Regions from separate parts of the Streptomyces sp. CA-142005 genome, predicted to be linked through region 2. Evidence: riboswitches for the same ligand, from Rfam matches in the RefSeq annotation. Region 2 holds a riboswitch; the other holds the start of a gene.
What was found. A riboswitch is a leader RNA that binds a small molecule or an ion and turns the genes downstream of it on or off. The one in region 2 is predicted to bind cobalamin.
Positions count from the first base shown of each region.

Region 1: linked by a shared signal. The riboswitch ahead of ACQPXS_RS30215 (ribonucleoside-diphosphate reductase subunit alpha) and the one ahead of ACQPXS_RS13450 (cobalamin biosynthesis protein) in region 2 are both predicted to bind cobalamin.

Region 1 is NZ_CP192078.1:6,446,531-6,452,433, forward strand. It holds gene ACQPXS_RS30215 (ribonucleoside-diphosphate reductase subunit alpha) at 1-1,711, opposite strand, end outside; cobalamin riboswitch at 1,838-1,962, opposite strand; gene ACQPXS_RS30220 (GNAT family N-acetyltransferase) at 2,015-2,521, opposite strand; gene mctP (monocarboxylate uptake permease MctP) at 2,596-4,224, opposite strand; gene ACQPXS_RS30230 (DUF3311 domain-containing protein) at 4,221-4,484, opposite strand; gene ACQPXS_RS30235 (GntR family transcriptional regulator) at 4,608-5,372, opposite strand; gene nagB (glucosamine-6-phosphate deaminase) at 5,538-5,903, opposite strand, start outside.
Region 2 is NZ_CP192078.1:2,815,626-2,821,528, reverse strand. It holds gene cobN (cobaltochelatase subunit CobN) at 1-2,125, opposite strand, end outside; gene ACQPXS_RS13455 (cobyric acid synthase) at 2,122-3,630, opposite strand; gene ACQPXS_RS13450 (cobalamin biosynthesis protein) at 3,627-4,589, opposite strand; cobalamin riboswitch at 4,688-4,829, opposite strand; gene ACQPXS_RS13445 (hypothetical protein) at 4,972-5,199, opposite strand; gene ACQPXS_RS13440 (anion permease) at 5,234-5,903, opposite strand, start outside.

The DNA of each region.
Region 1 (5,903 bases), 3.6 Mb from region 2:
CGCCCCGGGCCGTACGGGTCTTCTCCCAGGCCGGCAGCGGGCCGTTGCGCTCGGCCAGGTCGGCGGAGGCCTCGTACGCGGTGAGCATGATCCGCTCGGCGATCCGCGTGGACAGGGCCTTGGCCTCCGCTGAGTCGAAGGGCAGGCGCAGCTTGAAGAAGACGTCCTGCAGACCCATCGCGCCGAGGCCGACGGGACGCCACTTGGCGTTCGACCGCCCCGCCTGCTCGGTCGGGTAGAAGTTGATGTCGACCACGCGGTCGAGGAAGGTGACGGCGGTGCGGACGGTGTCGTCCAGTCGCTGCCAGTCGAGGTCCTCGGTCGCCATGTCGACGAACGCACCCAGGTTGACGGACCCCAGGTTGCAGACCGCGGTCTCCCCGTCGTCCGTGACCTCCAGGATCTCCGTGCAGAGGTTGGAGGAGTGGACGACGTGCCCCGGCAGGGCCGTCTGGTTGGCGGTGCGGTTGGCCGCGTCCTTGAAGGTCATCCAGCCGTTGCCGGTCTGCGCGAGGGTGCGCATCATCCGGCCGTACAGCTCGCGGGCCGGCATGGTCTTCTTCGCCAGGCCCGCCGCCTCGGCCTTGCGGTAGGCGGCGTCGAACTCCTCGCCCCACAGGTCCACCAGCTCCGGCACGTCCGACGGGGAGAACAGCGACCACTGCCCGTCGGCGTTGACCCGGCGCATGAACTCGTCCGGGACCCAGTGCGCGAGGTTCAGGTTGTGCGTACGGCGGGCGTCCTCACCGGTGTTGTCCCGCAGCTCCAGGAACTCCTCGATGTCGGAGTGCCAGGTCTCCAGGTAGACGGCCGCGGCGCCCTTGCGCCGGCCGCCCTGGTTCACGGCGGCCACCGAGGCGTCCAGGGTCTTCAGGAACGGCACGATGCCGTTGGAGTGCCCGTTGGTGCCGCGGATCAGCGAACCGCGGCTGCGGATCCGGGAGTACGACAGACCGATGCCGCCGGCGTGCTTGGAGAGCCGGGCCACCTGGTGGTAGCGGTCGTAGATGGAGTCCAGCTCGTCCAGCGGGGAGTCGAGGAGGTAGCAGGACGACATCTGCGGGTGCCGCGTACCGGAGTTGAAGAGCGTGGGGGAGGAGGGGAGGTAGTCGAGCCGGCTCATGAGCCGGTAGAGCGCTGCCACTTCGTCCACCGACCGGGTGGTGTCGTCCTCGGCCAGGCCGCTCGCGACCCGCAGCATGAAGTGCTGGGGCGTCTCGATGACCCTGCGGGTGATCGGGTGCCGGAGCAGGTAACGGCTGTGCAGGGTGCGCAGGCCGAAGTAGCCGAAGCGGTCGTCGGCCCCGCGGTCGATCAGCGCGTCGAGCCGCTCGGCGTGCAGCCGCACGAACTCCGCGGTGCGGTCGGCGATGAGTCCCTCGCGGTGCCCCACGGCCACGGACTCGGTGAAGCAGGTCACGCCCTGCGAGGCGGCCTCGGCGCGGATGGAGAGGGTCAGCAGCCGGGCGGCCAGCCGGGAGTAGGCGGGGTCCTCGGAGATGAGCCCGGCGGCGGCCTCGGTGGCCAGCTCGCGCAACTCCGACTCGTCCGCGCGCGCCGACCGGCCGCGCAGCGCGGCGGCGGCGACCCGGCCGGGGTCGGCGTCGGGGAGGTCGGCGGTCAGCTCGGTCAGGGTCCGCAGCAACGCGGTACCGGGACCGTCGGTCTCCAGGCCGCTGGCTGAAGCCGGATCTGCTGGCGCGATGGTCACGTGGGGCTCTCCCTCGCTCGGCACGGGGGCCTTGCGGAGGGCAGGGGGCAGCCACGAGCGCACACGGCGTCGCGTCCACCGGCCCATCCCACGAGGCCCGGACGTCTGAAGGTCACCCGAACCGGACGGCCGGGTGCGCTGTCGGCAGGTCCTCGGACTGACTCCTGGGCGCAGACGCGCACAAGTACACCGTTGCGGGACAGTTCCGGATTCGCACCGGATTCCCCTGCGGCGACAGCGAGCATGAGCATACATCTAGTGCCGGGCTGTCGTGTCACCCCCAGATGTTGTGTCGTGGCGGTGTCAGAGCGTCAACTCATAGGTGAGCAGAGTGATGTCGTCCAGCTCGGGCAGCGGATTCCAGTCCCGCTCGGGTGTGCGAACGAAACCCAGCCGTTCGTAGATGCGGTGGGCGGCGTGCATGGTGCGCTGGGTCGACAGGACGACGGCCCGGCAGCCCGCGGTGGCCCGTGCGCGGTCGATGCAGGCCCGGACGAGGGCCTCGCCGGCGCCCTGGCCGCGGCCGGCTCTGGCGACGGCCAGCATGCGGATCTCGGCCTCTCCGGGCCGCGCGATGTCGGCCATGGGACCGGGGGAGGGCACGAAGGTGACGCCGCCGAGGAGGGTGTCGTCCCGGGTGGCCACGAGTACGTCGGCCGCGGCCGCTCGCTTGGCCACGTCCTTGAGTTCGCCGAGGTACGCGTCGCTCTCGCCGAAGTCCAGGAGCCCGTCCTGGAGGTACGCCTGGGCGGTGATCTCGCCGAGGGTGTCGTACTCGGCGGGGGCTGCGGGGCGGATCCGGATGTCCATGGCACCGAGTCTGCCCGAGGGGTACGACAACGGGCCGCCGGATTTCCTCCGGCGGCCCGTCGTACGGCAGTCGCTCAGTGACCGGCGCCCGCGGTGGCCGGCGGCAGCTCCACCTGGACCCCCGGGTCGCCCGCGTCCGCCGTGTAGTCCTCCGGCTTGGTCTCGTCGGCGCCCTCGGGGGCCTTCACGGCCTTGAGGACGAAGGTGAGGACCACGGTGACCACGACGTTGAGGACGAAGGCCGTGAGGCCGATGTAGCCGATCTCGCCGATGCCGGGGATCTCCTTCGCCGAGCCGCCGAAGTGCTTCTGCGTCGGGGAGGCGACGCCGTACGCGGCGACCGTGCCGTACACCATGCCGACCGCCCAGCCGGCGAGCAGGGCCCAGCGGTGGAACCAGCGGGTGAACAGCCCGCCGACCAGGGCCGGGAAGGTCTGCAGGATCCAGATGCCGCCCAGCAGCTGGAAGTTGATCGCCACTGTCTTGTCCATCGTCAGCACGAAGACCAGCGCGCCGACCTTCACCAGCAGCGAGACGACCTTGGAGACCTGGGCCTCCTGCTTCGGCGTCGCGTCCGGCTTGATGAAGTCCTTGTAGATGTTGCGGGTGAAGAGGTTCGCCGCCGCGATCGACATGATCGCCGCGGGGACCAGGGCGCCGATGCCGATCGCCGCGAAGGCCACGCCCGCGAACCAGTCAGGGAACATGTTCTCGAACAGCTGCGGGATGGCCAGCTGGCCGTTGGTGACCTTGACCCCGGCCGCGATCGCCATGAAGCCCAGCAGGGCCAGCAGGCCGAGCATCAGGGAGTACAGCGGCAGGATGGTGGTGTTGCGGCGGATCACCTCACGGCTCTTGGAGGACAGGGTCGCGGTGATCGAGTGCGGGTACATGAAGAGCGCGAGCGCGGAGCCCAGGGCCAGGGTCGCGTACGTCCACTGGCCGGCCTCCGGAGGCGCGAGCGCGCCGCGCGGCTTGCCCGTCGCCGGGTTGACCTGGCTGAAGGCGTGGCCCGCCTTGGCGAAGATGTCGTCGAAGCCGCCCAGCTTGATCGGGATGTAGATGATCGCCACCGCGATGACGATGTAGATCAGCGTGTCCTTGACGAACGCGATCAGGGCGGGGGCGCGCAGGCCGGACGAGTAGGTGTACGCCGCGAGCACGCCGAACGCGATCAGCAGGGGCAGGTCCCGCACGAACCAGTTGGTGCTGCCGTCCCCGCCGACGCCCATCACGTCCAGCACCGCCTGGATGCCGACGAGCTGGAGCGCGATGTACGGCATCGTCGCCAGGATGCCGGTCAGCGCCACCGCCAGCGACAGGCCCTTGGAGCCGAAGCGGCCCCGGACGAAGTCGGAGGTGGTGACGTACCCGTGGCGGTGCGAGACCGACCACAGGCGCGGCAGGAACGTGAAGATCAGCGGGTAGACCAGGATCGTGTACGGCACCGCGAAGAAGCCGGCCGCGCCCGCCGCGTAGATCGCCGCCGGTACGGCGACGAAGGTGTACGCCGTGTACAGGTCGCCGCCGAGCAGGAACCATGTGATCCAGGTGCCGAACGACCGTCCGCCCAGACCCCACTCGTCCAGGGAGTGCTCGTTCTCGGCCCTGCGCCAGCGGGCGGCGAGGAAGCCCACGACCGTGACGGCCAGGAAGAAGAAGATGAAGACGCCGAGCGCGACGCCGTTGACGCCGTCCTTCACTTCACCTCACCGCCCTTCTGGGAGGCGCGGCCGCGCTGGTCGCGCTGCCACAGCTTGTACGCGGTCATCGTGAGCGCGGTGGAGATCAGTACCCAGGCCATCTGGTACCAGTAGAAGAACGGGATCCCGATGAAGGCGGGGTCCGTCTTGGCGTAGGAACCGACCCAGAGCATCGCCACGAAGGGCGCGAATAGACACAGGCCGATGACCACGCGTACCGGTGTCACCACCGGTGGTTTCACTTCAGGCGTTTCGGACATGGCACGGCTCCGTCCCCTCGCTGATCACCTGTGTAATGCGCAGGCAATGTAGGTGACGGTGCCATGGAAGCGGAAGACCTCGTCCGGATCTCGGTATATCGATTCAGCGACGGTCCGCGGGTCCTACTCGACCGGCCGCTTCAGCCGCGCGACGAACTTGTACCGGTCGCCCCGGTACACCGAGCGCACCCACTCCACCGGCTTGCCCTCGTGGTCCAGGGAGTGGCGGGAGAGCATCAGCATCGGCAGGCCCACGTCGGTGCCGAGCAGGCCCGCCTCGCGCGGGGTGGCCAGCGAGGTCTCGATGGTCTCCTCGGCCTCGGCGAGGTGGACGTCGTAGACCTCGGCGAGGGCGGTGTAGAGGGACGTGTACTTCACCAGGGAGCGGCGCAGGGCCGGGAAGCGCTTGGCGCTCAGGTGGGTGGTCTCGATGGCCATCGGCTCGCCGTTGGCCATGCGCAGCCGCTCGATGCGCAGCACCCGTCCGCCGGCGGCGATGTCGAGCAGCCCGGCGAGCCGGTCGTCGGCGGTGATGTACCCGATGTCCAGCAGCTGCGAGGTCGGCTCCAGGCCCTGGGCGCGCATGTCCTCGGTGTAGGAGGTGAGCTGGAGCGCCTGGGACACCTTGGGCTTGGCCACGAAGGTGCCCTTGCCCTGGATGCGCTCCAGGCGCCCCTCGACCACCAACTCCTGCAGGGCCTGGCGGACGGTGGTGCGGGAGGTGTCGAACTCGGCCGCCAGCGTGCGCTCGGGCGGGACCGGCGTGCCCGGCGCCTGGGTCTCCGTCATGTCGAGCAGGTGCTTCTTCAGGCGGTAGTACTTGGGCACGCGCGCCGTACGGACGGTGGTGCCGGCCTCGTTCTCCGCACTGCTGACGTCGGTGCTCATGCTCTGCCTTCCCGGCTCCGGATGCCGAAAGCGACCGACATCCCATCGGCCACGGCTCACATCGTGGCACGGGTTCCTCTGTCAGGACTCCACCCGCACGCTCCGTGATCCCCTCTATATACAGTGGTGACCAAGGCTGGTCTAGTCCATAGGGGCGAGCCGGCGTCAGATCCCCTGCCAGTCCGGCTTGCCCGCGTAGGTGTGCCGGAAGTAGTCGGCCAGCTTCAGCTTGGACGCGGCCGCCTCGTCGACGACCACCGTGGCGTGCGGGTGCAGCTGGAGCGCGGAGGCCGGGCAGACGGCCGCGACCGGGCCCTCGACGGTCGCGGCGACGGCGTCCGCCTTGCCCTCGCCGGTCGCCAGCAGCACCAGGTGCCGTGCCTCCAGGATGGTGCCGATGCCCTGGGTGATGACGTGGTGCGGCACCTGCGCGATGTCGCCGTCGAAGAAGCGGGCGTTGTCGACGCGGGTCTGCTCGGTCAGCGTCTTGATCCGGGTGCGCGAGGCGAGGGACGAACAGGGCTCGTTGAA
Region 2 (5,903 bases):
GGGCACCGGGCTCGGCCAGCAACTCCTTCTCGTCCAGCCCGAAGTGGGCGGCGAGGCAGGACCGCAGTCCGGGCAGGGCGTTCGCCCGACCGCCCCACACCTGGGACGCCCGCAGCACCGCCAGCACCAGGTTCACGCGGGGCTCGCCGACCGGGCCGCCGCCCAGGATGTGCAGGCCGTCGCGGATCTGCACGTCCTTGATCTCGCACAGATAGCCGTCGATGTGCATGACGAACTCGTCGAACGCCTCGTCGTCCGGCTGCTCGTCCACATGCAGGTCGTGGTGCAGCTCGGCCGCCTTGACCAGCGTCCAGATCTGGGCGCGGACGGCCGGTGCCTTCGTCGGGTCCAGGTCGGAGACGAGCGCGTACTCGTCCAGCAGCTGCTCCAGCTTGGCCAGGTCGCCGTAGGTGTCGGCACGCGCCATCGGCGGCACCAGGTGGTCGACCACCGTGGCGTGGCCGCGCCGCTTGGCCTGGGTGCCCTCGCCGGGGTCGTTGACGATGAACGGGTAGATGAGCGGGAGGTCGCCGAGGACGGCGTCCGGAGCGCAGCCGGCGCTCAGGCCGAGCCCCTTGCCCGGCAGCCACTCCATCGTGCCGTGCTTGCCCATGTGCACGATCGCGTCGGCGCCGAAGCTGTTCTCCAGCCAGCGGTAGGCCGCCATGTAGTGGTGCGAGGGCGGCATGTCGGGGTCGTGGTAGATCGCGATCGGGTTCTCGCCGAAGCCGCGCGGCGGCTGGATCATCACCACGACGTTCCCGAACTGCAGGGACGCCAGCACGATGTCCTCACCGTCGACGTACAGACTCCCCGGCGGCTCGCCCCACGCCTCCACCATGGCGTCCCTGAGGTCCGGGTCCAGCGTCTCGAACCACGCCCGGTAGTCGGCCAGCGGGACGCGCGCGGGCGCCGCCGCCAGCTGCTCCTCCGTCAGCCACTCCACGTCGTGGCCGCCGGCCTCGATCAGCCGGTGGATCAACTCGTCGCCGCCGGAAGGGTATGCGGTGAGCCCGTACCCGGCGTCCCTGAGCGCGTCGAGCACCCGCACCGCCGACGCGGGCGTGTCCAGACCGACCGCGTTGCCGACCCGGGAGTGCTTGGTCGGGTACGCGGTGAAGACCAGCGCGATCCTCTTCTCCGCGTTGGGCTTGTGCTTCAGCCGCGCGTGCCGCAGGGCGATTCCGGCCACCCGTGCGGCCCGCTCCGGGTCGGCCACGTACACCGGGACCTCGTCCGGACCCTGCTCCTTGAAGGAGAACGGCACGGTGACCAGCCGGCCGTCGAACTCCGGGATCGCGACCTGCATCGCCGCGTCCATGGGGGAGAGGGCGGCGTCCGACTCCTCCCACGCGGCCCGCGAGGAGGTGAGGCACAGCCCCTGCAGCACCGGGATGTCGAGATCGGCGAGCGCGCCGATGTCCCAGGACTCCTCGTCACCGCCCGCCGACGCCTCGGAGGCGTGCGTGCCGCCGGCCGCGAGCACGGTCGCGACCAGCGCGTCGGCCTGCCCCAGCAGCTCGTACAGCCCGGCGTCCGCGCCCCGCAGCGAACCGCAGTACACCGGAAGGGCGTTGGCGCCCTTCGCCTCGATCGCGTCGCACAGGGTGTCCACGAAGGCGGTGTTGCCGCTGAGCTCGTGCGCCCGGTAGAAGAGCACGCCCACGGTCGGCCGGCCGCCTTGGAGCTCGCGGGAGCCGTGGACGCCGTACTCCGGCATCTTGCGCGGCTCCTCGAAGCCCTCACCGGTCAGCAGCACGGTGTCCGAGAGGAACCGGGACAGCTCCAGCAGGTTCGCGGGACCGCCCTCGACCAGGTACTTCAGCGCCTCCGCCACGACACCGGCGGGCACCGACGACTCGGCCATCAGCTCGGCGTCCGGTACGGCCTCGCCGCCCAGCAGCACGGTCGGCACGCCGGACGCCCTCAGGACGGCCAGCCCCTCCTCCCAGGCGCGCTTGCCGCCCAGCAGCCGTACGACGGCGAGGTCCGCGCCCGCGAGCAGCCCCGGCAGCTCCTGCCCGACGTCCACCCGGGTCGGGTTGCCGATGCGGTAGTCCGCGCCGGAGGCCCGGGCCGCCAGCAGATCCGTGTCGGCGGTCGACAACAACAACACTGTGCTCATGCAGGCGCTCCCGGTGGGATGAAAGGCAGTCCTTGCGGCGCGCCCGACTCGATGAGCCGCCACAGCGCGTCCGTGTCCGCGTGCTGTTCGATCAGGTCGCCGAGCCGGTCGAGCTGCTCCTCGCGCAGCGCGGCGAAGGAGGTGTCGGGCGCGGGCACGAAGCGGCGGCCCGCGGCGGCGGCCACCTCGCGCAGGAAGGCCCGGCGGAAGCCGTCCGACTCCAGCGAGCCGTGCCAGTGGGTGCCCCACGTCTGACCGACCCGGCAGCCGTCGAGGAAGGGCTGCCCGCCCTCCAGGGAGGCGACCCCGTGGTGGATCTCGTACCCCTCGACCCGCTCGCCCAGGGCCTGTCCGGACGGCCGGGTCAGGGTCTTCTCGCGCGCGAACCGGACCCGTACGGGCAGCACACCGAGCCCGTCGACCGTGCCGGCCCGCGACTCGACCTCGTCCTCGATGCGCTCGCCGAGGATCTGGAAGCCGCCGCAGATGCCGAGAACCGGGCGTCCTTCGGCGGCCCTTCGGACGAGGGCGTCCGCGAGCCCGCGCTCCCGCAGCCACTCCAGCGCCCGCACGGTGCCGCGCGTGCCCGGGATGACGACCAGGTCCGCGTCCGCCAGCTCCTCCGGCCGGTCCACGAACCGCACCACGACCCCCGGTTCGGCGGCGAGCGCGTCCACATCGGTGAAGTTGGACATCAACGGGATCGCGCACACGGCGACGCGCAGTACGTCCTCGCCGACGGGGGGAGCCACGGTGGATTCCCGCACGGTTCCGCGCAGGGAGACCCTCAGCCCGTCCTCCTCGTCGATGCCGAGCCCGTGCCGGAACGGCAGCACGCCGTACGTGCGCCGCCCGGTGAGGCCGTACAGCATCTCCAAGCCGGGCTCCAGCAGGGAGACATCGCCTCGGAACTTGTTCACCAGGAACCCGGCGACCAGCTCCTGGTCCTCCGCCGAGAGCAGGGCCACGGTGCCGAAGAAGGAGGCGAAGACGCCCCCGCGGTCGATGTCGCCGACCACCAGCACGGGCAGCCGCGCGTTCCGCGCGATGCCCATGTTCACGATGTCGGTCCGGCGCAGATTGATCTCGGCCGGGCTGCCCGCGCCCTCACAGATCACCGCGTCATACGTGCCCCGCAACTCGGCCAGGCAGTCCAGCACCGTGCCGAGGAGCTTCTGCTGCCGCCCGCCGTGGTAGCCGCGTGCGCTCAACTCGCCCACCGGCTTGCCCAGCAGCACCACCTGGCTGCTCTGCTCGCCGCCCGGTTTGAGCAGCACCGGGTTCATCAGCGCGGTCGGCTCGACCCGGCACGCCTGGGCCTGCATGGCCTGCGCCCGCCCGATCTCGGCACCCTCGCGGGTGACGAAGGAGTTGAGCGACATGTTCTGCGCCTTGAACGGCGCGACCTTCACACCCTGGCGCACCAGCCACCGGCAGATCCCGGCTGTCACGACGCTCTTGCCGGCGTCGGAGGTGGTGCCGGCGACGAGGAGTCCCCCGTTCACTTCGCACGTCCCTTCAGGCCCTTGACGCTCTTGACGAGGAGGCGCGCGGCGACCGTGCCGCCGAGCGCGAGCAGGCCGACGCGGCGGGAGAGCCGTACGGCCCGGTCGATGTCGGTGATCCGGACGGCCCGGCCGGTGTCCCCGTTGAGCACGGGCCGGTGCTCGACCCGGCCGCCGTAGGAGAGCGTTCCGCCCAGCCGGACGCCGAGCGCCCCCGCGAACGACGCTTCCACGGGCCCGGCGTTGGGGCTCGGGTGCCGGCGGGCGTCGGCCTTCCAGGCGCGCAGGGCACCGCGCGGGTCCGGTCCGGCCGCGGCCGCGAGGACGGCGGTCAGCCGGGCCCCCGGCCAGCCGGCCAGGTCGTCCAGCCGGGCGGAGGCCCAGCCGTAGCGGCGGTAGCGGGGCGACTTGTGACCGACCATCGCGTCCAGGGTGTTGACGGCCCGGAACCCCAGCAGCCCGGGCACCCCGGCCACCGCCCCCCACACCAGGGCGCCCACGACGGCGTCGGAGGTGTTCTCGGCGACCGACTCGACCACGGCCCGGGCGATCCCGTCGGCGTCCAGCGCCTGCGGGTCCCGGCCGCACAGATGCGGCAGCCGCGCCCGCGCGGCCTCGACGTCCCCGGACTCCAGGGCGCGTCCGATCGTGCGGGCCTCCCGGGCGAGCGAGGTACCGCCGACGACCGCCCAGGTGGCGGCGGCGGTCAGCGCGGCGGAGGCGGCGGGGGAGGGGCGTACGGCGCGTGCGGCCAGCGTGCCGAGTGCGACGGCGCCACCGGCGCACACGACGGTGTGCACGGCGCCCCAGCCGCGGTGGTCGTGCCACAACGCGCGGTCCACGGCAGCGGCCGCACGCCCGAACGCGGCGACCGGATGCCCGCGGCGCGGATCGCCGAGGAGCAGGTCACCGAGAAGGCCGGCGGCGGCGCCGTACGCGTAGGAGCGATCGGCACCCATCGGCTCAGCCGGCCGTGGGTACAGGAGCGGGCCTGGTACGGGTCCTTCGGCAGCCGAGCATGGCGATCCGTGTCCTCACTCAGGGTGTCCGCGCCCTGGTTCGACGAGATTCGGCGGTGAGAGTTCCTGGCTCCCGGGGGTTCTTCCCCGGTGACAGTGGCGGGACCGCGCCGGATTCGCACCGGCTTCCTCTCTTGCCGCCGTACATGGCCTGGGCAGTCCACCACGCGCCCGGAACGGCCGTCAACTTGCCGTTGACCTGCGCGGGGAGAGTGTGCCGATCCCCACACCGTGGGGCGCCCGTGACCCCTGGGCATGACGAAGGCTCCCCTCCGTCACGGACGGCGGGGAGCCTTCGGATTGCCTGGTTCGTGGTGGTCCGTCAGGACTTGGAGACGATGAGGAAGATGCCGTACGACACCGCCGCCGCGCACGCGGCGAAGCAGAGGTAGGCGCCGGTGACGGCGAGGGTGGCGGAGCCGCCCTCGGCCGCGGCCTTCTCGCGCCGTGCCAGACCGTTGATGCCGAGGGTGAACAGGGCCACCAGGCCCACCGTGAACACGAGGCTGACGCCGAAGACGGAGCCGAGGGCCGACCAGTCGATCTTCATGGGGTTGCTTCCTTGGTTACCGGTGTGGCCGGGGTCAGACGGTGGCGGCCGGCGGCGCGGCCTCGGGGGCGGGCCCGGCGGTGGCCGGGGCGGGGATCGTGGCCGTCAGGTCCTCGGTGATCGTGCCCGCCGGGGGCGGGGTCACCGCGGCGATGGCGGCGGTCACCACGCCGGCCGGCTCCTCGGGCGCGTCGACGACGTTGGTGTGGTCGACGACCTCGCGGCGGGAGACCTTCCAGATCGTGGCGCTCGCGGCGACCAGGAAGACGGCGACGACGGCGGTGCCCCAGTCACCGAGGTCCGTGACGGACTCGGCGCCCGCGCCGACCAGCGCGGCGGCCGGGAGGGTGAGCACCCAGGCGACGGCCATGCGGGTCGCGGTGGACCAGCGGACCACCCCGCCCTTGCGGCCGAGGCCCGCGCCCATCACCGAGCCCGAGACGACATGCGTGGTGGAGAGGGAGAAGCCCAGGTGGGAGGAGGCCAGGATGGCGGTCGCGGCGCTGGTCTGGGCGGCGAAGCCCTGGCGCGGCTCCAGGTCGGTCAGGCCCTTGCCCATGGTGCGGATGATCCGCCAGCCGCCGATGTAGGTGCCGAGCGCGATGGCGAGGCCGGCGGAGAGGATGACCCAGGTGGGAGGGTTCGAGCCCGGGGCGATCGCGCCGCCCGTGATCAGCGCGAGGGTGATGATGCCCATCGTCTTC